DNA from 4 places in the Diplocloster hominis genome. Region 4 is predicted to be linked to each of the others. Evidence: predicted binding sites of a transcription regulator. Region 4 holds the regulator's gene; each other region holds the start of a gene.

Region 1 (8,086 bases), on a different contig from region 4:
GGCGACGCTGCGATAATATCCAGGTCCACCAGTACAGAGTCGATCTCTTTCTCCTTCGGGATGGAACAGTCATAGCTGCCGTTCTCTTTTGTATACATGATGCTCACTGCGGAACTGCCGGCGCAGGTGGCCACCGAGGTGGGCACCGTTATGATCGGAAGACCCGCCATATCGGAGAACACTTTGCACAGATCCATGCACTTACCGCCGCCGATGGCCACCACCAGTTCACTTCCGGCCTCTTTCGCCGCTTTACTCAGGCGTTTGGCAAAATCCACGGAGTTCGGCTCATCCATTACACGATACACAGCCTCTATCCCCTTTTCCGCGAACCCGGCCTCTGCCTTCTTAGTGACCAGGGGCAGGGTGGTGGGACCGCCCACGATAAATGCCTTTTTCCCGTAGCGCAGGATCTCATCCGGCAAAAGTGCTGCGGTGTCCTTTCCATATATAAATCTGCTGCAGCCTATTTTCAGAAAACTTACCTCTTCCATGTTTGAATTCTCCTTTATTATTTATCACTGCCGGCTGTAAGACCGCCGATCAGATATTTTTGTGCCAGAAGGTAAATGAAAATCGGAGGAATAATCGCGATGACCGTGCCTGCCATGATCCAGTTCCACGGGGTTACAATGTCTACCATCCTCGACAATCCGACCGTCATCGAAACCTTACCTGGCGAGGAGGTCAGGATCATCGGATACAGATAGGCATCCCAGCCATTGAAGAAGGACAAGGCGAACGCGGTCGTCACCGCCGGAAGCGATACCGGGAGAATAACCCGCACCAGTGCTCCCACTCTGGTACAGCCGTCTACCACAGCCGCTTCCTCCAGGGTTACCGAGATGCTGTCGAAGAACCCTTTCAGCAGCAGGATCGGATTCGCGATCGCCGTTGCCACCATGGCGATGATGATCAGTATATATTTATCATACAGCCCCGTTGAATAGGACAGGCCATATAAAGGGGTTACAATAACGATCTGCGGTACGACCTGAATCGCAACGATCATCATCAGAAACGGGACCTTGAATTTGAACTTAAACCGGGACAATGCATAGGCCGCCAATATCGCGATCACCACGGTAAACAGACTGGTTCCCACAGCATATATGATCGAAGCTTTCAGATACTGCCACAGCGGTGTCTGTGTCGCCAGCTCCACATAGTTCTCCCAGCGGAAATATTTGGGGAAGATCATCGCCTCCCCCAGCTTTTCAAAAGGCGTAATGGAGGTCATGACCGCCACATAGATGGGCAGCAATGCAACTAACATCCAGAAGATGATCAAAAAATACCGAAGAATATAATTACCAGCTGTTTTCATTTTTCTTCTCTTTTTCGCATTCATTGATTTTCCTCCTTTACATTGCGCTTCATCAGGAAGAACGCGATAATCGATACCAGAACCATGGTAAATACCGCAATGGCCGCTGCTCCGCCCAGATCAGAGTTCACAAAGGCTTTCTTGTATATCGTAATACTGAGCAGTTCCGTCACGTTCAACGGTCCGCCGCCGGTAATGACGTAAACCAGGTCGAAGATCGTAATAGACCACGCCATCAGGATCGTTCCGCTCATCACCATGACCGGTTTTAACAGCGGCAGCGTGATATGTGCGAAATACTTAAAGCCCAGCGCGCCGTCTAACCTCGCCGCATCCTCCACCTCCGCAGGGATGGCCTGTAATGCGGACAGAAGGCTCATGACCAGGAAAGGCACACCCTTCCAGATCCGGATAAAGATTATCGTCACCAGTGCCAGGTCTACTCCCAGAAAGCTGATTGGCTGATCGATCAGATGCAGCTTCAGCAGGATCGTATTTATAATACCGTTGGAGGAGTTTAATACCCAGCTCCACATGGTACCGGCAAACACATGGGGGATTACCCATGGAATAATGACAACCGTCCGCATGAATCCCCGTCCTGGAATCGGTTTATTAAGGCAAAGCGCCAAAATGGTTCCCACAATAAAGATCCCCAGGATTCCAAATACGACCCAGACCGCCGTGCGTCCCAGTGTCTGCATAAATTCCGGTGTCGCTATATAGGAAAAATTCTTTAATCCAACCCACTTCTGGAATTTTCCGATCAGATTTACTTTTGCAAACGAATACCAGATCAAGTTCACTAGCGGGATTGCAAAGATAGCTATGATAACGATCATCGCTGGTGTCAGATAGATATAGGGAAGCCGCCCCTTTCGTCTTTTTAATTTCATAGTAAAACCCTGCCTCTCATGAATTTCCGGGAAGACTGATGGGCAGGAAACCTGCCCACCATCCAGATCTCATTGGACGCGGACCGCCCAATAAGGATATCATTTTTACTCACTGTAATTCGACGTAACCGTACTGATCATAAAGTCCATAGCTTCATCCGGTGTCATCTTGCCAAGTGCCGCCGCCTGGGCACCATCCGCGATGGCCTGCTCGATCATGGCTACCTGTTTATCCTTCGGGCGGGCGGCCACGGTCTGTAATTGTTCGGATAACGGTCCCCAATAAGGATCTGAGAATTCTTCTTTGCCTTTTTCAGACTCCAGGATGGGCAGTAAGCCCCACATGGTCGCATGTCTGGTCTGATTATCGGAGGACATCAGGCACTGTACCAGTTTCCAGGCTTCATCGGGATTCTTACATTCGGAAGGGATAGCCCAGCCGTCACATCCCATGATCGGATGAGATCCTGCGGGTCCTGCGGGGAACAGTGCGGTCATAAATTTGCTGTCTTCCCCTTTATCCAATTCGTCCAGCAATTCTTTTACTGCCCATACACCGTCGATATACATGGCGATCTGCCCGTCACGGAACATCGTCCGAAGCGCATAGGGATTGTATTCTTCCGGGTTTGGCTGAATGATTCCATATTCGTTGACAATTTTATAAATTTCTGACAGGCAGTCTCCAAACAGTTTTCTGTTATTTTCATCTTTTTCAAATGAGAAACACTTATTCCCGTCATCCCAGATGTCAACTCCGGTATAGCTGGAATAGAAGCTTTCAATTACATTTGCGTAATCTTCCATAGCCTTTACACCAAAGCCGAGTCCGGGAACACCTGTTTTCTCCGTAATCGTCTTTGCGTCAGCGATCATCTCTTCCATGGTAGCCGGAGGTTCGTTCGGATCCAGGCCCGCCTGCTCGAAGAGCTCCTTATTATACCAAAGTCCGAATGCGCCGGTCGCGGACGGTACCCAATACATTTTTCCGTCGGCTGTTGTGGCGATATCGATAACGGACTGCGGAATATCTTTGCTCAGGTTCGGATCATTTTTCACAAGCCCGGACAGATCAGAAAGATATCCTTCCGAAGCCAGATCCCATCCATTCGCAATATTGATAAAGGTCACATCCGGCAGTTCTCCCTGCGCGCCCAACAGTTTTAATTTGGTAGTTGCCTCTGTCCAAGCCATCGCGTCAAATTTAACCGTAACGTCCGGATTATCTTTCTCAAATTGTTCAACGATCGGTGCGAAAATAGGTTCTGCCTTGGTCAGATCCCCCAGTCTTAACAGCTGAAGCTCTACTTTACCGCCTGAGCTGGCGTCTTTGGTATCCGAATCACCTGCCGCTGTACCAGCCGGAGCGCTGCCGCCCTTGTCATCGGCTGCCGGCTCTTCTTTTCCCCCGCCGCACGCTGTTAAGGATACCGCCATAATTACTGCCATTGCCAATGCTAATAACCGTTTCATTCAACCTTCCCCTTTCATTCCTATACCGTGTTTCTGCCGGTATAATGGTTATACCCTCCGGGTATTCTTTCATTAAGCGGCCCGCTGCCTGACCCTGGCATCCGGGCCGCCGTAGTTCATAAATCATCACCTGTTTCTTTGAATATGTAACATTCGTGTATGTAACTCTTTATTTTAACCCAACTTCTTTCAGCATCTTCTCAATCTTAGCATCCAGCTCCGGGGTGATCTCCGGCAGCGGAATACGTCCGGGTCCGCATTCAGAACCAACTAAGGCTGCTGCTCTCTTTAAGATCGCCAGTACAACAGGCTCTCCGCCGGTTGCGGATTCTGCCGCTGCCAGGTCCAGATAAGGGGTTAACCGGTCGCGGATCTTCTTTGCCGCCACATAATCCCCGGCGCTTCTGGCTTTCCACATTTCCACTGCGATTTCCGGTGCGAAGTTTGAGGTACTGGAGATGAAGCCTGCGGTTCCGGCCAGAGCCGCAAACGGCTCTAAGAATTCACCATGACCGTTGATTACAGCGATCTTGCCGCCGATCTTCCGGGCTACTTTTTCCATTTTCGCAAAGTTCGGGGTACATTCCTTGATACCTACTACATTCGAGCTGTCTACCAGCTGTTCCATTACTTCCAGCGGAACATCCTTATGGGTAACTTCCAGGTTATTATATAGAAGGATTCCGATATTCGCCGCCTTTGAAATCTCTTTGTAGAACCTCAAAACCGCGTCATCGGTAGGAACGTAATAATAAGGAGAAAGAACCATAACACCCGCAGCTCCTACGCCCTCTGCGTGAGCCATCAGATCCTTGACATCCTCGATATTGCTGTGATTGCAGCCCGCGATGATGGGAAGTTCGTCCCCCGCTTCGTCCACAGCTGTTTCAATCAGTTTTTTACGTTCAGCAATCGTAAGAGCTCCGCATTCACCGGTGCTTCCGCCCACAACCAGAGTACAGTTGTTGTCTTTGTTGATTCCTTTGCCGATCAGAAAACGGATGTGATTCCTGACTCCTTCATAATTCACCTGTCTGTCTTCGGTCATCGGAGTAACAGCGATTGCGCAAATACCTTTTAATGCTTTTTTGAGTTCTTCAGGTTTCATAATTTTCATATCCTCCTTTTCCCATTCCGGGATTCCCCACACATGATTTGTTTGCCGGCAACTTAAAGTTCTGCGGTACGGACGGGGATTTTTCATAATTGTGCCGTACGCTCGTTTAAGTTATTTTTATCATAGCACAGAAAAAAAAGAATTCAACCATTTTTGGAAAAAATTTTCTTTTTTATGAAATATATAAAAAATATTTCCACTATTTTTGTGCACTATTTATGTCTTTGATCTGAGATGATACACTAATATGTATATAAATCCCCGTAATCAATAGAGTTCCAGGAGACTGTCTGAAAATCTGAATACAGTCTGTCAGGAGAACGACATACTTGCCATACGGGGGGAATACGGGAATAACGATGCCATTACTTTTGGCATTAACTTTTAATCCCCCCCGATTTTAGTCGAATTTCCTCATATACCAACCTGAATCTCCCTATTTCTTTCATAAATATCCAGTTTATCCAGTAAAACTTCCATCTTCTTACATTTCCAAATAGCTACTTTACACAAAATCAACCTCATATTTGAATAATCTCAGTCATAATGTGGAAAGTTAAAAAATTAACGAAGAATGATTGACATTTTTTTAACGATCCCATATAATAGGCAGTGTCAAGAGATTGTTAAAAAATTATCAAATAGTTATCATAGGAGGATTCGTTATGGCAAAGAAAGAAACCCAAACCCCGGTACCCGCCGTCATCGACAGTGTGGAAGCGCTCCAGGCGAAAATGAAAGCGATGAGAGAAGCGCAGAAAAAATTCTCCACCTACTCTCAGGAACAGGTCGATAAAATCTTCTTCGCAGCGGCCATGGCAGCCAACAAGCAGAGAATTCCCCTTGCCAAAATGGCAGTGGCGGAAACAGGCATGGGCGTGGTAGAGGACAAAGTAATCAAAAACCATTACGCAGCCGAATATATTTACAATAAATACAAAACCATGAAGACCTGCGGAGTTCTGGAAGAGGATCCCGCCTTCGGTATCAAAAAAGTAGCGGACCCCATCGGTCTGGTGGCAGCGGTCATCCCGACCACGAACCCGACCTCCACCGCGATCTTTAAAACATTGATTTCCTTAAAGACCAGAAACGCCATCATCATCTCCCCCCATCCCCGGGCGAAGAACTGTACCATCGAGGCGGCGAAAATCGTTCTGGATGCGGCTGTAGCCGCAGGCGCACCGGAAGGCATCATCGGCTGGATCGACGTACCTTCCCTGGAACTGACCAACGAGGTTATGAAGGAAGCCGACATCATCCTGGCAACCGGCGGCCCCGGTATGGTTAAGAGTGCGTATTCCTCCGGAAAACCGGCACTGGGCGTCGGCGCCGGTAATACTCCGGTTATCATCGATGACACGGCGGATATCCGGATGGCGGTCAACTCTATCATCCATTCCAAAACCTTTGACAACGGTATGATCTGCGCTTCTGAGCAGTCCGTTACCGTTCTGGATAAAGTATACAAACAGGTAAAAGACGAATTCAGCTATCGCGGATGCTATTTCCTGAAACCCGACGAGATCGAGAAGGTCAGAAAGACGATCATCATCAACGGCGCCTTAAATGCCAAGATCGTAGGACAGTCCGCATACACCATAGCGAAACTGGCCGGTGTGGACGTGCCGGAGAAAACCAAAATTCTGATCGGTGAAGTGGAATCCGTAGATATTTCCGAGGAATTCGCACATGAGAAACTGTCGCCGGTACTGGCTATGTATAAAGCCAAAACCTTTGAAGAGGCCCTGGTAAAATCCGAACAGCTGATCGCCGACGGCGGTTACGGCCATACTTCCTCCCTGTATATCAACACCAATGAAAAAGAAAAAATGGCAGAGCATGCGGCCAGAATGAAAACCTGCCGAATCCTGGTCAACACTCCTTCCTCCCACGGCGGAATCGGTGATCTTTACAACTTCAAATTAAATCCTTCCCTGACACTTGGCTGCGGTACCTGGGGCGGCAACTCCGTATCGGAGAACGTCGGACCGAAGCATCTGCTCAATATAAAGACCGTTGCCGAAAGGAGAGAAAATATGCTGTGGTTTAGAACACCTGAAAAGGTTTACTTCAAGAAAGGCTGTATGCCGGTGGCTCTGGATGAACTGGGCACGGTGATGGGCAAGAAAAAAGCTTTCATTGTCACCGATACTTTCCTTTACAAGAACGGATATGTGAATCCGATCGAGCAGAAACTGGACGAAATGGGCATCCAGCACACCTGCTTCTATGATGTGGCTCCCGACCCGACCCTGACCTGTGCCAAAGAGGGAACCCGCCAGATGTTAAACTTTGAGCCTGACTGTATCATCGCACTGGGCGGCGGTTCCGCTATGGACGCGGCTAAAATCATGTGGGTCATGTATGAGCATCCGGAAGTAAACTTCCATGATATGGCTATGGATTTCATCGATATCCGGAAACGTATCTATACCTTCCCGAAAATGGGCGAGAAAGCTTATTTCGTAGCCATCCCCACCTCTTCCGGAACCGGTTCGGAGGTAACTCCTTTCGCCATCATCACGGACGAAGAGGCCGGAGTGAAGTATCCGCTGGCCGACTATGAACTGCTGCCGAATATGGCGATTGTGGACGTAGACAATATGATGAGCCAGCCAAAGGGCCTGACCAGCGCGTCCGGTATCGACGTTATGACCCATGCTCTGGAAGCATACGCTTCGGTTATGGCTACGGACTACACCGACGGCATGGCTTTGAAGGCTATGAAAAATGTGATGAACTACCTTCCTGCCGCTTATGAGGACGGTTCCAACTTAGAGGCCCGCCAGAAGATGGCCGACGCTTCCTGTATGGCCGGTATGGCATTTGCCAACGCGTTCCTGGGTGTATGCCACTCCATGGCTCACAAACTGGGAGCCTTCCACCACCTGCCTCACGGCGTAGCCAATGCCCTGCTGCTGACCCTGGTGATGAAATATAACGCGGAAGAGGTTCCGACTAAGATGGGTACCTTCTCCCAGTATGAATATCCTCACACGTTAGCCCGCTATGTAGAGTGTGCGAACTTCTGCGGCATCGCAGGCAAGAACGATCAGGATACTCTGGATAAATTCATCGCTGCGATCGAGGACCTGAAAGAAAAGATCGGAATCAAAAAGACCATCGCAGAATACGGAATCAAAGAGGAAGATTTCCTGGCCACCCTGGATGAGATGGTGGAGCAGGCTTTCGACGACCAGTGTACCGGAGCCAATCCCAGATATCCTCTGATGAGTGAAATCAAAGAACTGTATCTGAAAGCATATTACG
Region 2 (8,086 bases), on a different contig from region 4:
GGTTTTGATATTGACGCCTAATACCTTCGGGTTCATTAAGCCGCTGTCCAGAGCGCTGTCTCTCATCGGACGGAAATAATCGGCAATCTCAGCCAGTAAGGCCTGATCGTATCCGGTATCGTATTCAGTTCCACGGAAGGTCTCTACCATAACTTCGGTGGCCGGCTGGCTGGTTCCCAGTGCGAACGGGGACATAGCGCAGTCGATGATGTCACATCCGGCCTCGATGGCTTTTAGGTATGTCATGGAAGCTACACCGGAAGTATAATGCGTATGCAGATCGATCGGAATCTTGACCGCTTTTTTCAGGGTTTCTACCAGACGGGTAGCTTCATAGGGAACGAGCAGTCCTGCCATATCCTTGATACACAGGGAATCTGCACCCATTTCCTCTACCTGTTTTGCTTTCTCTGTCCAGTAATCCATCGTGTAGGCATCGCCCAGCGTATAGGATAATGCTACCTGCGCGTGACCGCCCTCTTTGTTGGTAGCGGTAACTGCTGTCTGCAGGTTGCGCAGATCGTTCATGCAATCGAAAATACGGATGATGTCAATTCCGTTTGCGATGGACTTCTGTACAAAATATTCTACCACATCGTCTGCGTAAGGACGGTATCCCAGGATATTTTGTCCGCGGAATAACATCTGTAATTTGGTATTTTTGAATCCGGCTCTTAATTTACGCAGTCTGTCCCACGGATCTTCTTTCAGGAAACGAAGGGATGCGTCAAAGGTTGCGCCACCCCAGCACTCTACTGCGTAGTAACCAACTTGATCCATTTTGTCAATTATCGGAAGCATTTCTTCCGTTTTCATTCTGGTCGCGATTAAGGATTGATGTGCATCACGCAAAACCGTTTCCACTATTTTTACAGGCCTTTTTTCTGCCATTCTTTTTTACCTCCTTCTTATATTTAAATTACACACCGAAGATTGCCATAAACACACCGGCTGCAACGGCCGTACCAATAACACCGGCCACATTGGGTCCCATCGCATGCATCAGCAGGAAGTTGGTGGGATCTGCCTCCGCCCCCACCTTCTGGGACACACGGGCTGCCATCGGAACTGCGGATACACCGGCAGAGCCGATCAGCGGGTTCACCTTGCCATGGGTCAGGTGACACATCAATTTACCGAACAGGACACCGGCCGCCGTGCCGAAGATAAATGCTACCAGACCTAATACCACGATAGCGATGGTGGTGGGGGTCAGGAAAGCCTGGGCACTGGTGGTCGCACCAACAGAGGTACCCAGCAGAATAACCACGATATACATCAGGGCATTGGATGCCGTCTCCGTCAGCTGACGTACTACTCCGGATTCCCGGAACAGGTTACCTAACATCAACATACCGATCAGCGGAGCGGTAGAAGGAAGGATAACACAAACAACGATGGTTACGATAATCGGGAACAGGATTTTTTCCAGCTTGGAAACCGGACGCAGCTGTTCCATCTTGATTTTCCGCTCTTTTTCCGTCGTCAGTAATTTCATGATCGGCGGCTGAATAATCGGAACCAGTGACATATAGGAATATGCCGCCACCGCAATCGGACCCAGGATCGCCGTCTGCCCCAGCTTACCGGCCAGGTAGATCGAAGTAGGGCCGTCAGCTCCTCCGATAATGGAGATCGCTGCCGCAGCCTTATCCCCGAATCCAAAAGCAATCGCTCCGAAATATGCGATAAAGATACCGAACTGTGCCGCGGCTCCCAGCAGGAAACTTCTGGGATTCGCAATCAAAGGGCCAAAGTCCGTCATCGCTCCTACGCCCAGGAAAATCAGCGGAGGAAGGATTCCCCATTCATCCAACAGATAGAAGTAATGGAGCAATCCACCGGCACCATTTGCAGATTCTTCAATCGTCATCATGATATCCGGATAAATATTAACCAGCAACATACCAAAGGAAATCGGAACCAACAGGAGCGGTTCGTATCCTTTTCGTATTGCCAGATACAGGAAAACACATGCAACCAGAATCATCACCACGTTTCCGATCGTTAAATTAAAAAACGCGGTCTGGTGTATGAGGTTTTCCATAGTCTCTAATACATAACTCATGATCTAACCTCCCATATTTTTATTGGGAATTCATACCTTATGAAGCAGCGAATGCTGCGCCCCTGCCCGAAGGGCATATATTAAGGGGTGCTGTAAAGCATACCTTATGAAGCAGCGAATGCTGCGACTCTGCCCGGAAGGGTAATCTTCTTTAAGCGTATGAATCCTAGTTGAGTGTTGCTAAAACGTCTCCGGACTCAATGGCGTCGCCTACTGCCACGTCGATACTGGCCACTGTTCCATCCTGAGGTGCCACAACTGGGATTTCCATTTTCATCGCTTCCAGAATAATCAGATTATCTCCGGATTTTACTGCCTGTCCCACTTTCGCTTCGACCGCATATACCTTGCCGGGTACGCTGGCTTTTACCTGAACGCTGCCAGCTCCTGCAGCCGGTTTTGCTGCGCTGGGAGCCGGAGCAGCTTTGGGAGCAGCTTTCGGAGCAGCCTTGGGAGCGCTTGCTGCTACAGGAGCACCTGCGCCTTCTTCTACGGTTACATCATATACGTTGCCATTTACGGTAATGGTATAATTTTTCATGGATAAATCCTCCTATCTTCAATTAGGCCTTCTGCCATTTTGTTCTTTTTTTGATTGATCTTACCACAAAGCCGTCCGCAGACGTACCTTCTGACGCTGCGATCGCCGCGCTGATGACTGCTACCAGTTCATAGTCATCCGCAAGTTCTTCTACAGGTTCTGCAAGGACTGGAGCCGCCGGTGCCGGTACTTCCTGAACAGCCGGTTTTTTGTTCATTTTCGCTTCCAGTTTATTGATATACTTAAATAAGGAAATCAGTAAGCTGATCAGGATCAGAATGACAAACACCGTGCCCATACCCATCAGGGTATTCAGGGCCGCCTTTCCCATTCGCTCTCCCATGCTGTAATTCACATCCACAGTGATCGAAGTTGGCTGCAGATCCTCATTGTAAGTAATGGTTAAGGTTCCCTCTCTCTTCTCAAACTGAGCGGTCAGGATAGCGCTTAACTGCTTTCCTTCCCGTTTCACTTCAAAGTCCTTTGCCTCTTTATAAGCGCCGAGCTCTCCTTTGACATCCAACCAGTTTTCTGCAGCAACGGATATCACTCCGTCCTCCTGGTCAATCAGGCTCTGCAAATAGCTGTCATCCGACTGGCTGAGACCCTGAATCAAGCTTTCGGAATTCGCTCGAAAATCCTCATCCCGATAGTCGTCAAAAGGGCTTTCTACTTTCTTTCCACAAGCGGTTAAGGAAAAGAGACAGGTCATGATACATATTGCTACAAGGAATTTTTTCATATCTTTCCACCTCTCCTAGACCGTGCCATGTTTTTTACTCGGACGATCCTCTCTTTTCGTAAACAGCATTTCAAAGGCACCGATTACATATTTTCTCGTATCCTGTGCATCGATAATGTTATCTACATATCCTCTCTTAGCCGCCGACAGCGCACTTGACTGAAGCGCAGCATATTCCGCTGTTTTCTCATTGATGATGTCCGCGCTTTCGCCGTCATACATGATTTTAGCCGCTAAGCCCGCATCCATCATACCGATCTGTGCCTGAGGCCATGCGAATACCAGGTCTGCCCCTATGGACTTGCTGTTCATCGCCACATAAGCGCTGCCGTAAGCTTCGCCAATGATCACATTTACTTTCGGTACCGTGGCGTTGGCGAATGCGTAGGTCATCTTCGCTGCCTCTCTGGCTATATTCTTTTCTGCGCACATGCTGGCTTTGAAACCTTTTACATTGGTCAGGGTCAGCACCGGGATATCAAAAGCATCGCAGAAGTTCACGAACTCCGCCGCTTTTCTGCAGCCTTTGACAGACAGAACATTGTCGAATTCCGCAGTTTTCTCTCCGTTTTCGTCATACATCTCTGTGCGGTTAGCCAAAGCGCCTACCGTCACACCGTTTAATTTGATGAATCCGGCCACCATGTTCTGTCCATAAGCTCTTTTTACTTCGAAGAACACACCGTCATCGGAAATATTGGAAAGTGCAATCGCCGTATCACCTGCCGCGTTTGCCAGATCTGCACATGTCCGGTTCAGATCATCCGTACACTCTTCATAGGACATATCATCCTCATTATTGGCAGGAAGCATACACACTAATTGTCTGATTTGTTCTAAAATGGAAGCAGCGTCTGCCACTACATCGACAAGTCCTGCTTCTTCACTCTGGAATTTAGCGGAAGCGCTGTCACACTTGGTCACATTGTTTCCGTCTATCGCGTTGGGACTGTTTACAAAGAGCTTCGCGTCTTTTTCCTCCATAAAGGTAAAATCCGTCAAACCGGGAACCAGTGCCAGACCGCCGCCGCAGGTACCGAAAACAGCTGTAATCTGAGGAATCACGCCGGAAGCCAGGGACTGTTTCAGATAGATCTCGCCAAAACCGTTTAATGCATCGGTAGCTTCCTGGAGCCGTAAGCCCGCGCAGTCTACCAGACCGATCACCGGAGCTCCCATTTTCATAGCATAATCGTACAAACCTGCAATCTTCTTCGCATGCATTTCGCCAATGGAACCGTTCATTACAGAGGCATCCTGGCTATACACATACACCAGATTCCCATCAATCACACCATAACCTGTTACGACCCCATCTGCGGGTGTTTCTTTTGCCGCTAAGTTAAAATCTGTGTTTCTTGCCGTAACATATCCACCGATTTCAACAAAACTGTTTGCGTCCAGAAGAGCGTCAATTCTCTGTCTTGCCGCATTTGTTGCATTGTTACTCATGTTTCACCCTCCATATTATTCTATAATTTATATCTGATCCGCCATTTTCAAAGCGGATAAGCCTACCATAATTTACATCCCGTAATATCATGCCCTACGGGCGGGCGCGCGGTGGCCGCCGCTCGATATAAATTCCGCCAGATCCTATAGTCATCTTATGAGAGGGCTGTCCTATCTTCAGAACAGCCCTCTGTTAGTTCTAATTAGTTTAATTCGTCTACTACCTTCTGAATTGCCTCTAAAGCATCAGCAGGAAGTTTATCGTAACCGTCTTTGAAGGTGTCTCTGGATTTTACAAACTCTAATCTATCGTTCATTCTGGCTTTTAACTGAGCAACATAATCTGCATCATTCATATCCGGTACGAAGCCTTCCCAGTCAAAGATCTCAATATCAGAGAAAGGTCCCCAGGGTTTGAAGTCCGCTTTGCCTTCTACGATCGCTTCCAGGATGCCAAGCGTATCGGCAGGCTTTACTTTCTTGCCCATGAAGTCGCCGGTGTTGACAATATAGCAGTCTACATTTTTCTCAGCAACTAATTTTTTGAATTTGTCAAAGTCATGGGACAACGGATAGGTCCGGAACGGGTTCGCGTAAGGAACCACAACCAGTGCGTTCGGATCCACGCCTTCAGCCAGTCTCTCCGCAGAGGATCTCTTGGTTGCAAGAGTCGCACCCATAACGGAGGCTAAGGAAGCACCTTTTAATTTAACAACCGGAGGAATCGTCGGGTCTTTCATGATCCAGATAATAGAGTTAACCGGAGCATCGATCTTGTCAACCCGGTTCGGAGACCACAGTTTGGACTTGATCGCACGTCCGTTGCCATTCCGGATATCCTCTGTGACGATTACAACTTTTCCGTCCTCATCCAGGGTCGCGGAATTGTTCATGACCGTTAACAGATATTTATTATCCTCGCAGTTGGTCGGATAATCCTGGGTCTTATCAAAGTAAGTAGGCTCCAGAGCTACGGACGCGCAGGTATCGGTGTTGATTACGAAAGCATCATCATGAAGCACCTGGATCTTATATTTTCCATCATGTTTTGCATGGGTAAGGGTAGATTTTCCGGATCCTGACAGACCGAACACGGAAGCAACATATTTGGAGCCGTCGGCCAGAGTGTATTCCTTCTGTCCGCCGTGGCAGGAAGCGTAACCGTTGCGGTTAGCGATCGCCCAAGCCATGGTCAGGGTCCCTTTTTTATGTTCACCGAAGTATCTCATACCAAGAATAGCGGCACAGTTCTGATCTGTATTGAAGTAGCACAGGCATTTCGGATCATATCCGGGTTTGTCGGTGCCGGGCCACTGGGGATTTGAGAAGATATAGATGTCAGGCTCTTTTCCGTCACCTACCGGTACGGAATCCTTATACATCTTTACATAATAGTCACTCAGATACTGGAAATTCAACAACCAGGAATACATGATATTCTCTTCGCCTTCCGGAATCAAAAGGTGGGCTTTTACCATGAATTCAGGATCCAGTCCTACATATGCCTCTGCATGATACATTTTTTTCCATCTGGTATCATATACAGCGTCCATGGTCATTTTATCTAATTCATCACAGTTCACATTGGGTTCGCCGGCGATTCTTCTCGCAGCAGCGTAACGGCCGGTAATGGAACCATCATTAAACAACAAAACCTTAGCGTCGGGCTCAAGACCGAATTCTTCGCCTCTGTAAACCGGCATGTCAGTAACTACGGTTCCAGGAGAATTCTTGGCCAGATTATAAGCCTCTTTTAAGGTGTTAACCTTAACCACATTGTTCCCATAGAAAGCAGCTTCGATGATGGATCTGGTTTTAGCAAAACCAACCTTGCCAGCGCCGATTTCGTTTCTGGGATAAAACGCTTTTGTTGACATATCTTGTCCTCCTTTAGTTCTATCTATCCGGCATCTTTTCATTCTTAACGGCCGGATTATGCAACTGCGATAAGATTCGCAATTTGGGTCTATTATCTCATTTCACAGTTTAAAAGTCAAGCTATTCCGCGGGGAAATTGTGAAATATTTGACAAGTAATTTCAGGGGGCTTTGGATATATGAGCGGGGGGAAAGGCCGGGTGAAGGGGCGGGAGGGGAGCGAAACGTCGGAGCCTTGCGGGGATGGGCGGAAAATCTCGCGGGGACAAATCGCTTCGGCCGGGCCTAAGAACAGGTAACTCCGATGGCGGGAGAACCTCTTATTGGCAGGGCCTGGAACAAACTCGCCAAAGGACGGCTCGAACAGTGTTCCAGGCCCTGCGAGGTTCTCCCGCCATCTGCGTAACCTGTTCTAAGGTCCGGCCTCAAGCGATTTGTCCCCGCGAGATTTTCCGCCCATCCCCGCAAGGCTCCGACGTTTCGCTCCCCTCCCTTGGTTAAATCAGACCGTTTTCCATGTACTGCAGTCTGCTTGTTTTTTTGTTTGGAATTGTAATAAAGGGGGGACCTGAAAGGTACCGGATATTGGCTGCTAAAAAATTGCTGCACTGCCTGATTACACAGGGCAGTGCAGCAGTTTTTGCTTTTTTAATTGTCTATTTAATTTTGCGAGGGGTACATTTAAGGCGTACATTTAATTAGGTGACTTCTTTTCGTGTGTTCGTACTTAAGCGGAACGTGTTATAGTCCGCCTGGTTCACGGCTTATGTAGATGCCGAGCTCAGGTTGTAGGATCGTTCCGTCATGGTAGACTTCCTGGCCGCGGAGGAATACGGTCTCTGGCTTGCCCAGGACCTCTATTCCCTCGTAGGGGGTGTAGTCTACGTTGTGGTGCTGGGCCGCGGCAGTGATGGGTTCCTGGCAGTCCTGCCAGATCACGATGTCAGCGTCGCTGCCGGGCGCGATGACTCCTTTTTGCGGGTAACAGCCGAATATTTTAGCGTTGTTGGCAGTCAGGATTTCACACATTTTTTCTTTGGTGATGCGTCCGGTTTTGACTCCGTAGGTGTAGATCAGTTCCGGTCGGTGCTCGATGCCGGGCAGGCCGTTGGGGATCTTGGAGAAGTCGTCGATTCCTAAGTCTTTTTGGCCGTGGAAGTTGTAGCTGCAGTGATCCGTGGCTACAGTTTGTATTTCTCCGTTTATGATGCCTTCCCAGAGGGCTTCCTGGTCTTCTTTTTTGCGGATCGGCGGGGAACACACGTATTTGGCTCCCTCGAATTCCGGCTGGCTGTACACACGGTCGTCCATGATCAGGTACTGGGGACAGGTCTCAACGTAGACGGTCTGGCCGTTGGCCCTGGCTTTCCGGATTTCTTCCAGTCCCAGTTTCGTGCTTAAGTGGA
Region 3 (8,086 bases), on a different contig from region 4:
CCCCTGGCAATTATCATCTGGAGGATATGGTGATGAAGACAGCGGCCCAGTATTTTGGAACGGAACTGCTTCGGTATCTGGGTATTTACCAGCGGGTTCATTACATTGCTCCGACCGAGCTGGTTCAGTTGGAGGCCAGGCAGATGTACCAGGATTTTAACTATGAACTGGAGGATGGAAGCTGGCTTCATCTGGAGTTTGAAAGTGACCCCATCCGGCTCGCTGACCTCAAGCGCTTCCGGGAGTACGAAGCGGCGACAAGCAGAAGGTATCAGGTTCCGGTGGTTACCTGTGTGATTTGTACTGCGGATACGAAGAAAATACGTTCGGAATTTACGGAAGGATTGAATACGTACCGGGTAAAGGTGATCCGGCTAAAGAGCGCGGATGCCGGACTGATTTTCGAGGTGCTTCAGAAGAAAGTCAGCGCCAACGAGATATTGTATAAAGAGGACCTGCTGCCAATGCTGCTTAGTCCTCTGATGGGTGGAACGATGCGCCCAAAAGACAGAATTAAGCAGGCGCTGGGAATTCTAAACGAATCGGTGATTGAGGTTGAGGAAGAAGAACTGAAAAAAATGCAGGCCGTCTTGTACGCGCTGGCAGACAAACTGCTGGATGAGATGGAATTGCGGGATATTAAGGAGGTAATCGCTATGACCAGGTTGGGACAGATGTTGATGGAAGATGGAATGGAAAAAGGGATTGAAAAAGGTATCGAAAAAGGAATCGACCTTACAAAAAGAATATTCCGTCTGCACGAACAGGGAGAAACCAACGAAATAATAGCAAAAAAATGTAACACCACAGAAGAAAATGTTAGAAAAATATTAGAAAACTAGTAATATGCATGTCAAGCCAGAGAGACTGCCTGAGTTACGAGATCAATCGTATACAGACGGTCTCTTTTTACATTCAGATTAGGGACTTTTATTCAGGCCAGAGACAGCGATATCAGGCCAAAGACGGCGATTCAGCCCAGGGAGCGATCCAGCCCAGGGACTCAACTGTGCCGCAGGATAGCGTCATGCTCCGGATTCAACCCGGGTGCAGGCGATGGCGTCGGCCGGCCGGAGGCTTAAAGGCTGGCCTTGTGCCTCCTGTGTACAGAGCAGGAGAAAGCTTTCCAAAGAGTTGGTAAATAACTGCTCCTGCACTTCACTTACGTCTGGTTTCTTTACAAGGTAAAGTACGTCCTGCGCATCCACCAGAGAGGAAAAAATATCGGTCGCGTATTTTAAGGCCTGGGATAAGGCGCGGCGGCGGGTATCATCCAGGATAAAGGTTCGGTGTGCCATAGGCCAGGGGCCGGTCATGGCCGCCTGATGCGGAGGATATACCTCCACAAGGGAACCAGCCGCCGACCTCATTTTTCTATAACATAGTAATTTTGTAGTAAAAAAAGCGGTGCAGGGCCTGGATGTTGGGAAATATCAATAATGCGGGAGAGCTGGAGGGCAAGTTGTCCATGTAAAAGCCAAGGGGAAGATAAAATTTTGTCAGTTTACAGATTGACGCCAAGGCCGGCTTCTATAATAATAAAAGTATGTTAAAAAAATAACGAACAATGGAAACCGAAGGAGGACGTAAGTATGGCAAACATTATTGGCAGCCCCAGCAGATATATCCAGGGCAAGGGTGAAATCAAGAAACTCAGCAGCTATGCGGGAAATTACGGCAAAAAAATCTGTATTCTGACCAGCGAGTCAGGCAGAAAACGGGTGGAACCTGCGATCCTGGAGGGAAAAGAGGATGCGGAACTCCAGCTTATATTTGAAAATTTCAACGGAGAATGCTCTATGACAGAGATCAATCGGCTGATCGGAGAATGCAAGGCGTCCGGCTGTGATACCATCGTTGGAATCGGAGGAGGCAAGATTCATGATACGGCGAAAGCGGTGGCCTATTACATGGGACTTCCGGTAGTGATTGTTCCCACCATTGCTTCCACAGACGCTCCCTGCAGCGCGTTGTCCGTCATCTATTCCGACGAAGGCGTGTTTGAAAAATATCTGTTCCTGCCGGCCAGCCCGAATCTGGTTCTGGTGGACACAGACATCGTGTGCAAAGCACCGGCCAGGCTTTTGGTTTCCGGAATGGGGGATGCGCTGGCCACGTATTTTGAGGCGAGAGCCTGCCAAAGATCCGATGCAGGCAACTGCGTGGGCGGAAAGATCACGCTGGCGGCCATGGCCCTGGCGAAGCTGTGCTATGAAACCCTGCTGGAAAGCGGAGTCAGTGCATATCTGGCTGTCCAGGCGAAAGCCTGCACGAAAGCGGTGGAGCATGTCATCGAGGCGAATACCTACCTGTCGGGCATCGGATTTGAGAGCGGCGGACTGGCCGGCGCACATGCCATCCACAATGGGCTGACGGCGATCCCTGAGACCCATGCTTTCTACCATGGAGAAAAGGTGGCCTTCGGGACACTGGTACAGCTGGTTCTGGAAAATGCCGATATGGAAGAGATCGAGACGGTACTGGATTTCTGCATGGAGGTGGGACTGCCTACTACGCTGGCCGATCTGGGGATCAGGGAAGTAAATCCCGAGCAGATCATGGAAGTGGCAAAACTGGCCTGCTCAGAGAATGACACGCTGGGAAATATGCCTTTTGAGGTGACTCCGGAAGATGTCTATGCGGCCATTATGGGAGCAGACGCTCTTGGAAGGTATTACGCAGCGGAATAAATCTGTAAGAAAGAGTCAATTTCGTAATAGCGGAAAATAAAAGAGAACAGGTTCTCAGGGATAGTGGCTTTATGCTGACAGATGGATCATCAGTAAGCCAGGATTCTTCTGAGCGCATGTTCTCTTTTTCGAGTATGTGAATCAATTGTCCTTTTTTACAACCGGAATCCATACCTCATATTTGGCGTTCTGGGGATCGGGATTCAGATAAACCTCGATATCCGGCGCGTTTCCGTATTCATAGCCGGAAGAGGGCAGCCACTCGGTCACAATCCTCTTTTCTAATTCCTGAATGGACTGATTCGTCCCTTCTCCGGGAAACACAGCCCAGGCGGAGGGGGGGATGAGATATTCTTCCAGCGTATCATCGATGGATTTTGTGCTGGCTACCGCGATATAGTATCTCCAGTCTTCGGTATTACAGGCACTGACGCCCAGAAGTCCCATAGGTTCGCTGTCCATCAGGGAAGCCAGCTTCGGGATCGTCCCGTCTGTTGCTGCCTTCTGCCACATCATAGGCACGATCTCAAAATTCTTTTCCAGTTCCTTGTGAAGGGGTTCCCCCACACCGATGATGCGGATGGATTCTTTCTTTTCAATCCGGTAATTCATTTCAGCAGCTCCTTTTATTGTGATTTTGAAGCTGATTGGCGGATAGGATTTTAACGGCACACCGCCCTTTTTTACCAGGGAGGGCGCGATCCCGTGGACATTCTGAAATGCCCGGTTAAATGCAGTGGGAGAAGAGTATCCGTACCGGAGAGCGACATCGATGATTTTCTGGTCTTCATCCTGCAGATCCACGGCGGCTAAGGTCATGCGCCGGCGCCGGATATATTCCGACAGAGTGGTTTCCGCCATATAGGTAAACATTCTCTGATAGTGATAGGCGGAACAGCAGGCGATCCTGGCGATCTGCCCGTAATCAATGTCTTTGTCCAGATGCTCTTCAATATAATGTATCGAATTGTTTAAACGTTCTATCCAGTCCATTTGTGGTCAGCTCCTTGGTATTTAGTATATAGAACAGAGGTTATGCTGTCCTCTCTTTTTCTGCACGAAAAGGAGAGGCTTTTTCTTTCCTTCCCTCAATCATAACATAAGGGTTTGGGATGGAAAAGCTGCATTTTTATGGAAGTGTGAATCTGCTTTCGATGATCAGAAAATCAGGAAGTGAGCCCGTGAGTACGTGTGAATGCAATAGAAGTTTTTGGCTGGTTTTTAGATAAATTATAAGAGATGGAACATTTGGGTACACGTAAGTGATAAATGTTGGAACATATGAGTGCATATAAGTGATAAATGTCAGAACATAAGAAAACATAAGAGGACATGTGACTGGACATGTAAACATCAATGTTGGAAAATGTTGGACGTTATCATATTGGATTAAATATTTAATGATAATCATTAAATAGTGATTGACAAAAGTTTTATCAGGGAGTAATGTAACGTTAAGCATATAAAGATAACTCACATGTAAGACGAGAGCATAGAAAGCTAATGGCATATTAATCTAACATTTAAAGCTAATATTTAAAGCTATCATATAACGGTAAGTATATAAATGTAATGCTCAGCTGTACATACATGCTGCGGATAGAAAGAATCCACATTTAACGCAAACCCAAGCCCGGGAGGAGAATGTAAAATGAAAGAAACCATAGACAAATCAGCCAGAAGAATCCTGACCATCTCACAGGTGCTCAAAATTATCATGCTCATAACCTTTGCCCTGCTGCTCCTGGGTCTGTTTATGATCAATTATCACAGAGGAAGTGACGGATTTATCCCGCTCCCGGAACATTCGCCGGTCACGGCAGAGCAGACGGGAAGTAAATGGGGTATCACGATCCTGACGCAAAAAGGATTAAATGTGAAGGCATTCAATGTACTTTTCGTCAGCTTTACAGGAAGGATGGCGTTTTGCTTTGCCGCTCTGTTGATTCTCCGCGGACTATTAAAGAGGATCGTAAAGAGCTATACCCCATTCGAGCCTGCCAATGTCAGACAGATCCGGCAGCTTGCCTGGATGATCCTTCTATCAGATGTCCTGCCGGAGACAGCCGCCTGGATTCTGGCCAGACTGTCCGGTGTGACGGCTGCGTTCCAGCTGAACATCACTTTCCTCTTTATGGGACTGGTGTTTTTATGTGTGGCAGAGATTTTCCATTATGGTTGTTATTTGCAGCAGGAAGCGGATGAGACTTTATAACATCTGTCAAGTGGAAACGGAAAGGGAGTAGTGTCCAATGAAAAAAATGAGTAAAATAACACGTGCCGTCTGGATCGGGCTGATCCCCGAACTTCTGCTGGCGGTTCTCGGTATAATACTTCTGCCCGGTCAGATCGCCATACAGTGGCAGGGCAGTGAGGCCGTACAGATGGCTCCCCGGTATGCGATATTACTGTACCCTGCAGTGTCGTTATTCCTGGCGCTGGTGGGAAGACAGGCAATTGCCCTGTTCCTGTCCAAATTCTCCGTACAAAGTGCGCGGCTGTTACCCGGAGCCTACCGGGTGGTGCACATCCTGATCCTGACCTGCGAGGTATATACGATTCTGTATGCCTTCGGGTTTCGTTTGCGGATATCCTTGATTCTTATCCTGGAACTGGTTCTGCTGGCTGTCGCTGCCGTATTCAGACGTATTCTGCTGCCCAAGCCCGCAGATGTCAAAACCGATCAGGACCCGAGAGCATGAAACAAGCCGGACCGGAGACCATGTAACCGGACGGAAGCACGTGAAACAAGCCGGATCACAGGCTTTGGAGTACAGAAACAAAAGTAAGAAATCATCGAATACACAGGAGGAAATTATGCCTATTATCCTACGCCTGGACCGGGTCATGGCCGACCGTAAAATGTCTCTGAATGAGCTCTCAGAGAAAGTCGGTATCTCCAATGTCAATCTGTCCAACCTGAAAACGGGCAAAGTCAAGGCCATCCGTTTCTCTACGCTGGAGTCCATCTGCGGGGTCCTGGGCTGTCAGCCCGGGGACATTTTGGAATACCAGCCCGGTGATCCCCCAGATACCAACCTGGAACATCAGACATAAATACATTCAACACTCCCTTGCCTGCAGGATACGGGGGCGTCTCTCTCCGGCCTTTTCCATAGCATCACAGAGCATTCCGGCAAGTATCCGGCGCTGTCCGGCGTAAGCCGGATCAGATACGAGATTGTCAAGTTCCCACGGATCTTTTCTAAGGTCATACAGAAATTCTTCTTCATATATCGGACTGTCCGGGCATTCCCCGCCGTTCTTTCCGGGCGCATACACACTGTATAAAAATTCAGGCGTGTGGATGCACCGTCCCACGCGGCTTTCGCTGATCTGTGCAAACGCATAATTTTCCCGCCCCAGGGCCTCACCATCCGCCACAGTTTTTAAATCTTCACCGATCATGCCGCTGCCCACATGGATTCCGGCCATGGCCAGAAAGGTTTTTGGCAGGCTGGCAGTACTTACGATGTCCCGGACCCTGCGGCCGCCCCGGTAGCCGAGCCCTGCGATTACCAGCGGTACATGAAGGCAGGCGGAGTGGCAGGATCTCTTGTAATCATCGTATCCATTGAGATGTGCGTCATTGTTCCGGGTTTTAAAATGGGAGCCATGATCGGAGGAGAAGATCAGTATCGTATTCTCCCACAGCCCTTTTTCTTTGAGTTTGTCAATCAAACGGCCCAAGTTGTCGTCCAGCCGTCTGCAGCATCCCAGATAATCGGGGTATTCCTCCGCAGCATTTCCTCCCAGTACCTCCAGGTCTTTGGGAAGCACGAAGTCATGGTATCGTTCTCTGGATCCCACCGGCCCCTCGTAGTGGCCCCTGTCATTCTGATGATGCGGCTCGATATGGGAGATGGTCAGAAAAAAGGGCTTTTCCCCCCTGTAAACGTCCAGAAATTCCAATGCAAAGTCCGTGATGCAGTCTACACGGCAGCCTTTAAAATCCCGCCTCCTCATATTTTCATCGAACACATACCCGTCATATCCGTGGCTGGTGAATTCTAACACATCCGATGCCCGCCAGAATCCGGTATACCCCCCGCGGCGCTCAGGCGGAATGGCCGTGACAGTATAATCCACGGAAGGTTTGCATTCCAGTCCGCCGTCGCTGGCCAGATGCCATTTGCCGACATAAGCAGTCTCATAACCATTCTCTTCGAAATAGTTCGCCAATGTTTTGCAGTCCTTAGGAAGGGCGAGATTGTTGCGGAAACAGCCTGTCTGCGTGGGATATTTTCCCGTCTGGAATATGGCGCGGCAGGGGCCGCATACCGGCTGCGGGGTGTATGCCTCCTCGAATACGACACCCTCCTTCGCCAGCCGGTCCAGATTTGGTGTGATGTCGGACGGCTGTCCGTAGCATCCGCATGTGTCAAAGCGCTGCTGATCTGTAAAATAAAATACAATGTTGGGTCTGTTCTGCATGGATGTTCCTCCTTTTCAGTGGTCTTTGCAGACATCGATAAATCGTTGAAACGCGTTATGGACCGCAGTACCGGTATCCAGGGGAGGGATGGGGTTTACCAGCGGGCTGTTGATCCAATTCTCTTCCCACGTATACCAGTCGATGGTGAAGCGGTCATCCACGTCCGGTTCCGCCCTGTTGGCGGCCCAGTCTCTGGACAGGGATACAGACAGGTTCAAAGGCTTTCCGGCGTCCAGCCAATCCAGCAGCGTATTGAAAAAATACTTCCAGCGCATATAATAAAACGAGCCTGTCAGGCCGCCCCACTCCCGGGCGGAGTAGTCGTGCAGAACTGCCGCAGTACGCGGGCCCCATACAGTGATCAGGGTTTTTGCCGCCCGCTCGAATAGGCGCTCTTCATATTTTTTATCCCTGTGATTTTCGTCCCTGTACTTTTCATCCAGCACGCGTGCCGGTGCCAGCCACTTTTCCATGGAAAATTCCGGCCGGGAGGAAAGAAGCTGTTCCTGCGTCTCGAGCAGCAGAAGGAAATCTTCACTTTCCCTTCGGAATGTCTCGTAGCGATGCTGAGCCAGGAGGTACATCAGCCGGGCGTATTTTACACGGCTGATATTGGAGAGCGCCTGTCGTGTGAGGTCTGCCAGATCGTACAGATAGCTGGGATTTTCCTGGTACTCAGGGAATTGAGAATAGAACAGGCGGGCAGCCTTTCGGATAAAGCAGGTATCATAGTTCACATTTTTCGGCCCCCAGGTGCTGACCGACACAAGGCCGAAATCCGGCCGGGCGCAGAGAAAGGATTCCGCTCCACCGGGCTGCGGAAGAAAGCTGTTGTATACGCTGTCCTCCAGCAGCTGCCACGCCCTGTCCAATACCGGTGAATACTTGCCATACCGCCGGGTTACATAATGAGACAGCCATTCCTGCAGGCAGACGGGTTTTGTGCGGTAGGTGATATCCC
Region 4 (8,086 bases):
CCACCGCGAATCCCCACACATAGTCATATCCTTCCACCAGGCGGGCGATCGGTACCGCGCCATGACCATAACCATCCGTTTTCACAACGGCAATCACAGACGTACCCGGCGATAAATTTCTGTGCATCTGTTCCATATTATATGCAACTGCATCCAAGTTCACTTCTGCAAACACCCTGCTGTAAGTTTTCATGCTTTCCTCCAGTGCCGCATTATCTGCGGCTTAATTCAGGTATGGTGTATCCATTTCCTCCAGTGCCGCATGATCTGCGGCTAAAATTCAGGTATGGTGTATCCGTTTCCTCCAGTGCCGCATTTACTGCGGTTTTAATATTTCCGAAATGCTATCCACCAGGTCATGTGCCATCAGACTGTACATTCCGCACTTTTTTGCCGCGGCATCTCCAGCCAATCCATGCAGAAACACTCCAAAAGCTGCCGCCTCCTCCACCTGCATATGCTGGGCAATCAGTCCCGCAATCACCCCAGTCAGAACGTCCCCTGATCCGCCGGTGGCCATTCCGTTATTACCGGTCCGGTTGATATAGAGCCTCTGATCCGGTGCGGCCACAACCGTTCTGGCATCTTTCAGAACACAGGTCAACCCATTCTCCCCCGCAAACTCTCCGGCGGTATTCAATAGATCTGATGAGATATCCGATATCTCTTTACCCGTCAGCCGGCTCATCTCTCCCAGATGAGGCGTTATGATGACCTGCTGCTTATGGTTCTTAAGCCATTCCGGATGCCCGGCCAGCAGGTTCAGACCATCCGCATCAATAATCAGGGGTATCTGCGCATTTTTCATTATATATTCCAAAACCCGCAGCGCGGTAAAGCTTCTTCCAAGGCCGGGTCCCACTACGGCCACATCGGCCCATCTGAGGCTTTCCTTCAATGCTTCCAGGGAAGCTTCCTCTTCCCTATAAGTAGTCAGCACCGCTTCCGGAATCAGATTCTGCAGAATATGGCGGTTTGTCTCACCGGTATAGATCCGTACCAGTCCGGCCCCCGTCCGATACGCAGCCTTTGCTGAGAAATAAGCCGCTCCGGCCATGTTGACCGATCCGCCCACCAGAAGAACCTTTCCAAAAGAACCCTTATTCGAATACGCCGGCCGCATCGGCAGACGCTTAAGATCTTCTTTCCCATACGTATACACACGGGGAGGCTTCTCCAGTCCCCGGCAGTTAATTCCGATATCCTGCACCGTTACTCTGCCTGCATATCCGGCTCCCGGATACAGCAGCAGGCCTATCTTCTCATATGCAAACGTCACCGTGGCATCCGCTTTTACCGCAGCGCCCATCACACGGCCGTTATCCGCGTTAATGCCGGAGGGCACATCCACGGACAGAACAAAGGCTCCTGACTCATTCACCTGCCGGATACACTGCGCATAATCACCTGTCACCTCTCTGGTAAGTCCGATGCCGAAAATAGCATCCACTATCATAGTATATTCCGACAAAGGCATTTTGCTTACCGGTTCCAGCCCAATTGCACGTAAAATTCCCAACTGTGCAGCCGCCTGGGCAGAACACCTCTCCTCCTGACCCGTCAGATACACATCCACCGGTATTCCCTTTTCATGGAGGAGTCTGGCCACTGCCATGCCGTCTCCCCCGTTATTCCCTGTACCGCACACCACCAGGACCCGCTTAAGATCACAGCCGCAGGACAAGGCCTCCCGAACTACAGCTAGAGCTGCCCTTTCCATCAGTACCATGGAGGGCAGCCCTACTTTTTCAATCGTATAGTTGTCACAGCATTTCATTTCCTGAGAGTTCAATAAATACTTCAATTATTTCTTCCCCTTTATCTCCTGCTTATGCTCTTCCTCATATCTGGTCAGATTATAAGACAGACGCATAATGCTCTCGGAGAGATGTACATTCTCCACCATCACACCTTCCGGAACATTCAGATCCGTATGTGCAAAATTCCAGATCGCGCGGACGCCGTAAGAAATCAGCCGGTCGGCCACTTCCGTAGCGCTCGTCTTTGGAAGCGTCAGCGTCGCTATCTGAATGTCATTCTCCTTAATAAACTCTTCCATCTGTTCCATGGGCATAATTGGAATCCCCCGGACTGTCCTGCCGGACAGCTTCGGATTAATATCAAAGATCCCTTTTACAATAAATCCCCGTTTTTCAAATGCCGGATAATTAGCCAACGCCTGACCCAGATTTCCTCCGCCGATAATGATGACATTATGTTTCTTATCCAGTCCCAGCAGGCGTCCGATCTCATCGTATAAATATTTAACATTATAACCATATCCCTGCTGGCCAAACCCACCGAAATTATTCAAATCCTGGCGTATCTGCGACGCCGTCACCCTCATCCGTTCGCTCAGTTCATTGGAAGAAATCCGCTCTACGCCGCTTTCCATCAATTCTCCCAGATAACGATAATATCTTGGCAGCCTGCGAATAACCGCCTTTGAAATTTCCTTCTCTTCCACGGTACTTCCTCCTAGCTCATATCATGCTTCCATTATATAATATCTGCCAAATTATTGTCAAACCTTATTGGGGAAAGTTGGGAATTGGTTGGCGGCGCCAAATATAAGAAACTATTGAATGGAACCGGCCGTCAGGTTATAATGGTTTCAACTGTATGTGCGGAATACAGAGTTTGGACGAAAGGACTGGGTAGGTATGATATTAGCTTGCCAGAGTATACATAAGGCTTTTGGAGAGGAAACGATTCTTTCAGATATTTCTTTTCATATAGAAGAAAAAGAAAAAGCGGCGATCGTGGGAAATAATGGGGTCGGGAAATCCACGCTGCTTAAAATTATCGTAGGGGAGCTGACGGCGGATTCCGGGGAAGTGGTGATGGCGAAGGGAAAAACCCTTGGGTATCTGGCACAGCATCAGGAGCTGATCAGCGGGCGCAGCATTTATGAGGAATTGTTGTCGGTGAAACAAGATATCCTGGATATGGAACAGCGGATCCGGCAGATTGAGATCGATATGAAATCAGTGGAGGGGGATGCGCTGGAGGAGTTGATGGGGACTTATACCAGGCTGACCCATGAGTTTGAGTTGAAAAACGGGTATGCTTATAAAAGTGAGATCACAGGGGTTTTAAAAGGGCTCGGGTTCGGGGAGGAGGACTTTGATAAAGAGGTGGACACGCTCTCGGGCGGCCAGAAGACCCGGGTGTCTTTAGGAAGGCTTCTGCTGTCCAACCCGGATATCCTGCTGCTGGATGAGCCGACAAACCATTTGGATATGCAGTCGATCACCTGGCTTGAGACTTATCTGAAAGGGTATCCGGGGGCCGTGATTCTGGTAGCCCATGACCGGTATTTTCTGAACAGGATCGTGACGAAGGTGGTTGAACTGGAACGGACGAAAGCGACGGTCTATCAGGGAAATTATACGGATTTTGCCCGGAAGAAGGCGATGCTGCGGGACGCGCTGGTGAAACAGTATCTGAATCAGCAGCGGGAACGCAAGCACCAGGAAGATGTGATCGCGAAGCTGCGTTCTTTTAATCGGGAGAAATCCATCCGCAGAGCGGAAAGCAGGGAGAAGCTTCTGAATAAGATGGAGGTGCTGGAAAAACCGGCGGAGGATACCGCCCAGATGAGGATACATCTGGAGCCCAGGATTACCAGCGGGAATGACGTGCTGTCGGTGGAGAATCTTTCGAAGTCGTTCCCTCCTCTTGAGTTATTCCGTGGGATTCACTTTGATATCAAGCGGGGAGAACGGGTCGCGCTTATTGGAAATAATGGCACAGGAAAGACTACGATTCTAAAGATTATTAACGGTCTGCTTCCAGCGGACGAAGGGGATATTATTCTGGGGACGAATGTGCAGATCGGTTATTATGATCAGGAACATCATGTTCTGCATATGGAGAAGACTCTGTTCGAGGAATTGTCGGATACCTATCCGGATTTGAATAATACCCAGATCCGGAATGTGCTGGCGGCATTTTTATTTACCGGAGATGATGTATTCAAGAGGATCGGGGATCTGAGCGGCGGGGAGCGGGGCCGGGTGTCCCTGGCTAAGCTGATGCTCTCCGAGGCCAATTTTCTGATTCTGGATGAGCCCACCAACCATTTGGATATCGCTTCCAAGGAAATTCTGGAAAACGCTTTGAAGCAGTATACCGGCACGGTGTTTTATGTTTCTCACGACCGGTATTTTATCAATGAGACGGCTACCCGGATTCTGGATTTGACCGGCCAGACTCTGGTCAATTATATTGGTAACTATGATTATTATCTATCGAAACGGGATGAGTTAACACAGATCTATGCAGGCACAACCGATATGGAGGATGACGGATATTCGGTATCAGAAAACAAACTTACCTGGCAGCAGCAGAAAGAGGAACAGGCCAGAATCCGGAAACGCGAAAATGATCTGCGCAGAATAGAAGAGCAGATCACAGAGCTGGAAACCAGGGACGCACAGATTGACCGGCTGCTGACTTTGGAGGAGATCTATACGGATGTGGAACAATGTATCTTATTAAATAAGGAAAAAACCGATATCTCAGGGCAATTGGAAAAACTAATGATAAGCTGGGAGGAGTTAGCCGAATAGCTGAAAAAATAATTGATCAAAGCTTGATGCCTACCTGATTGTTTCATCGCTAATTGTAAGTTTTTGTCATCCAACTGATCACTCATTGACATTTTAATACAATTTATATAACATTTTTTGTGAAGACAAAAGGAATATCTTTCTAGTGATACATGGGAGGAATATCAAGTGGTATTGACAGAACGATATTGCCAAATACTGGAGTATATTCAGGAAAAAAAGGCTGTAACGGTGCAGCAGCTTTGTAAGGAATTATATGCCAGTCCGGCAACAATCAGACGGGATTTAACTACATTAGAAAAATACCATTTGATACATCGAGTGCATGGTGGGGCTATTCTATATGAAAGTGGTAATACAGAACCCGCCTCATCTATTCGCCAGACCAAGAATATCACAGTCAAGAAAAGAATCGGTGATTTGGCCAGCGTGTTAGTGAAAGATTACAGCACGGTTTTTCTGGATTGCAGTACGACGGTTTACTACGCGGCTATGAGTCTGACACAGATGCAGAAGCTTACGGTGGTTACGAATGGTTTGAGCTGTGCGCAGTTTTTGTCTCAACAGACAGATTGGGATATTTTCTTTCCGTCCGGCAAAGTGGAGAGTCAGATGGGAAGTACCACCGGGAGCGATACAATATTGGCATTATCCAAATTTTATGCGGATTTTGCCATCATATCCTGCACCGGGCTGATCCCCGACGGGATTACGGAAGCCAGCGTCGATCAGTCCCGCTATAAGCTGGCCATGCTGGAAAACTCCCAGACCCGGATTCTGCTGTGTGACAGCACAAAATTCGGAAGCCGTTATTTCAGCAGGACCTGCGGTTTTGATTACATAGACTATCTGGTGACGGACATTAAGCCTCCGCCGGAATATTTCGAGTTGTTTGAGAAAAATAATTGCCAGATTATTTATCCCGAAGAAGATGAATAATCTACTCTGATTGAATAGCTTCTATTTTTTATATAGAGGCTGTTTTTTTATTGCTATGAGCACTTGTGCCCGTATTTTGGGCACTTACGTGCGATGCATAAAAAATAGTCAGCGAGGCTTTTTCGAGCGCTACTATTTTTTGTTGCTATGAGCACTTGTGCCCGTATTTTGGGCACTTACGTGCGATGCATGAAAAATAGTCAGCGAGGCTTTTTCGAGCGCTACTATTTTTTATTGCTATGAGCACTTCCGTGGAAAGAAATAATTATTCCTGCGTGATCATTTCTAATCGTTACGTGATCGTTTTCTGATCGCATGTAAGTATTTCTCATACTGTCGCTCTCGCATTGACTTTTCCCCTGATATCTACTAAATTTTTAAATATAAACAAATTGTTAAGGGACTGTTAAAACTTTTTTGTAATTATTTTACAATAGTTTTATTAATAATTTTGTTAAATTACATCGATGTAACTTATAAATCAATCCTAACATGACGGAGGGTGATCATTTTTACGGAGACAAAAGTAATCAATTATTTAACGTTTTATTTAACGTTTTTTAGCAGCGTAACAATTTTATAACTTATGAGGAGGTTTTTTATGAACCGAATGTTACGGAAGAGTATCAGTTTGTTACTGTCCGCCGCCGTGTTATTGCCGTCAGTCCTGACCACCGGCTTAACGGCTAAGGCAGAACCCTCAGCCGCTTTATCTTTTAAGGAAGTCTGGGGAATGGACGGTATATCAGGTGAGGATTTATCAAATTCTATCGCAGACCCGTTTGGAATGCTCCGTGATGGAAAATACTCCTGGTCTCTCGGTGAAGGAGCCGGTGTAAACGCAAGCAATGCTCTGGCCTTTACAGACCTGGCAGGAGAAGGTGCTTACAGCGATTGCGATCTACGTTATCATATGCTGCCGGAAGGTACCAAAAATACCGACTGGAGCGGAGCACAGGAATTATGGTTTTACGCTGATATGAGCAGTTTTGGTTCTGAATCAAGTCAGATCCGGTTTGCATTTCAGGAAGAAATGTTTAAATCAGACGGCAGCGGCAATGGCCTCCATGCTCTCGCATTAAGAAATGGGGCAGCCTACGGAACCAACGATGGCAGCGGTTGGAAAAGCGGAACCGTCAGCGACAGCTGTGTAAACCTGGAACCTGGTTTCCGGGGCTGGGTCAGAATTCCTCTGGACAGTTCCACATTCAGCGCTTACTGGATGGGTGATGACACGCTGTATCTCAAAAATGTAAATCAGTTGAATATGCATATAAATGGGAACGGAACCACACAGAATAAAACAGCTTTGATTGACAGCATCGGTGTGGTCGGTAATTTCGACGATGGAACTTCTCTTCCTACGGATACCCCGCCTACGATCCAGCAGGCCTGGAGTATTGAAGATATGGATGACTCCATACTCACTGTTGCCGAAGGCGGTATGCTTGGAGATTATTCCGGTATGTCGTTAGGAGATGCTCCTACCTGTGGTTTATCTGTAGCGGCAGGTAAAGGTGTGGACGGTTCCAATGCTTTAGCATGGTCAAGCCTGAACACCCGTGACTGGTATGGAGATCTGGATTTCAAACTCCCTGGGGCACCGGGAGCTGTTATGGACTGGAGAGGTGCAACCGAAGCATGGTTTTACGCGGATGCATCAGAGTTTGGTGATTCTGCCCAAATTCATTTCGCTTTCCAGGAAGGCACCCATGATGATGTCCTTCATGCAATGGAACTGAAATCCGGAGTGGTTTTCTACGTACAGAACGGGGACTCCTGGCAGACCAAAACAGTCGATGACAATCATATGATCGTTCTGGATCCCGGATTCAGCGGCTGGGTACGCGTTCCGTTAAATAACAGGACCTGGTCTCAGTATTTTAGCACCCACGGGGAAGATGACGGCAATTTATACTTACATAATGTGAACCAGCTAAATATGCGCGTGAACGGCAGTGACGCCAATGTCGGCACATCGATCTATTTCGATGCGTTCTCCTTTGTCGGCGACGTAGGCGGCTCTGAGCTTCCTGTAAAGTCTAACGATAACCCGGCTGACGTTCCTGTGTTCAATGATACCATTACAGGCGATCCGAATCTGAGCTGCTACAAAAACAGCGCCACATCCATCACAGACTGCAGCGCCACCAGTGCAAATGGCAGCCCCGTCAGTTATCGCATCGCTTCGGCGCCTCAGAACGGACAGGCATTCATTAACGCATCCAATGGAACTCTGGTGTACACACCCAACGCCGGTTATTCCGGTCCTGACAGCTTCGTCATCAGCGCCACGGATAATGTATTCCGGACTGCTTCTTTGGTTCTGAATGTAAACGTCAGTGAAGAAACCGATCCCGAACAGGGTGAAGTAATAGAACCTACAGATCCCGAATATCCGAAAGACGACGAGATTCCTATGAATCCTCCGCTCATGGCTCCGGATACCAAACGTGCTTCCAGCCATTTAACCGACCTGAATCTGGAAGGTTACGTAGGCGGAAATATCCAGGGGAATATTGACAACTGGCTGCTGCATGCGTTAGAAGACAACCCGAATATTATTGAACAGA

Evidence for each region. The regulator Rex, encoded in region 4, represses fermentation and respiration genes when NADH is low (regulators of the CRP and FNR family bind a similar motif). The targets are predictions, from matches to a motif close to ATTGTTAANTANTTAACAAT.
Region 1: adhE (bifunctional acetaldehyde-CoA/alcohol dehydrogenase) is a predicted target of Rex. The motif match lies at 5,436-5,455, and genes of this name have one in related genera.
Region 2: ABC831_RS16325 (phosphoenolpyruvate carboxykinase (ATP)) is a predicted target of Rex. The motif match lies at 6,817-6,836, and genes of this name have one in related genera.
Region 3: ABC831_RS23340 (glycerol dehydrogenase) is a predicted target of Rex. The motif match lies at 1,546-1,565, and genes of this name have one in related genera.

The regions. Positions count from the first base shown of each region.
Region 1 covers NZ_JAWDIY010000013.1:116,353-124,438, reverse strand. Annotated here, with positions in the region: gene ABC831_RS13715 (iron-containing alcohol dehydrogenase) at 1-494, opposite strand, end outside; gene ABC831_RS13710 (carbohydrate ABC transporter permease) at 512-1,351, opposite strand; gene ABC831_RS13705 (carbohydrate ABC transporter permease) at 1,348-2,223, opposite strand; gene ABC831_RS13700 (ABC transporter substrate-binding protein) at 2,329-3,696, opposite strand; gene ABC831_RS13695 (dihydrodipicolinate synthase family protein) at 3,866-4,804, opposite strand; gene adhE (bifunctional acetaldehyde-CoA/alcohol dehydrogenase) at 5,479-8,086, shown strand, end outside.
Region 2 covers NZ_JAWDIY010000018.1:4,639-12,724, reverse strand. Annotated here, with positions in the region: gene ABC831_RS16350 (oxaloacetate decarboxylase subunit alpha) at 1-891, opposite strand, end outside; gene ABC831_RS16345 (sodium ion-translocating decarboxylase subunit beta) at 920-2,068, opposite strand; gene ABC831_RS16340 (biotin/lipoyl-binding carrier protein) at 2,235-2,609, opposite strand; gene ABC831_RS16335 (OadG family transporter subunit) at 2,632-3,351, opposite strand; gene ABC831_RS16330 (acyl-CoA carboxylase subunit beta) at 3,367-4,803, opposite strand; gene ABC831_RS16325 (phosphoenolpyruvate carboxykinase (ATP)) at 5,007-6,680, opposite strand; gene hydA (dihydropyrimidinase) at 7,422-8,086, opposite strand, start outside.
Region 3 covers NZ_JAWDIY010000042.1:32,532-40,617, reverse strand. Annotated here, with positions in the region: gene ABC831_RS23350 (hypothetical protein) at 1-842, shown strand, start outside; gene ABC831_RS23345 (hypothetical protein) at 1,026-1,346, opposite strand; gene ABC831_RS23340 (glycerol dehydrogenase) at 1,593-2,690, shown strand; gene ABC831_RS23335 (AraC family transcriptional regulator) at 2,832-3,683, opposite strand; gene ABC831_RS23330 (DUF2975 domain-containing protein) at 4,342-4,905, shown strand; gene ABC831_RS23325 (hypothetical protein) at 4,952-5,392, shown strand; gene ABC831_RS23320 (helix-turn-helix domain-containing protein) at 5,508-5,747, shown strand; gene ABC831_RS23315 (sulfatase family protein) at 5,754-7,124, opposite strand; gene ABC831_RS23310 (alpha-N-acetylglucosaminidase) at 7,140-8,086, opposite strand, start outside.
Region 4 covers NZ_JAWDIY010000047.1:5,888-13,973, reverse strand. Annotated here, with positions in the region: gene alr (alanine racemase) at 1-193, opposite strand, end outside; gene ABC831_RS24145 (NAD(P)H-hydrate dehydratase) at 317-1,804, opposite strand; gene ABC831_RS24140 (redox-sensing transcriptional repressor Rex) at 1,805-2,467, opposite strand; gene ABC831_RS24135 (ABC-F family ATP-binding cassette domain-containing protein) at 2,664-4,574, shown strand; partial or broken gene ABC831_RS26600 (DeoR family transcriptional regulator) at 4,713-4,910, shown strand; gene ABC831_RS24130 (DeoR/GlpR family DNA-binding transcription regulator) at 4,896-5,513, shown strand; gene ABC831_RS24125 (beta-L-arabinofuranosidase domain-containing protein) at 6,115-8,086, shown strand, end outside.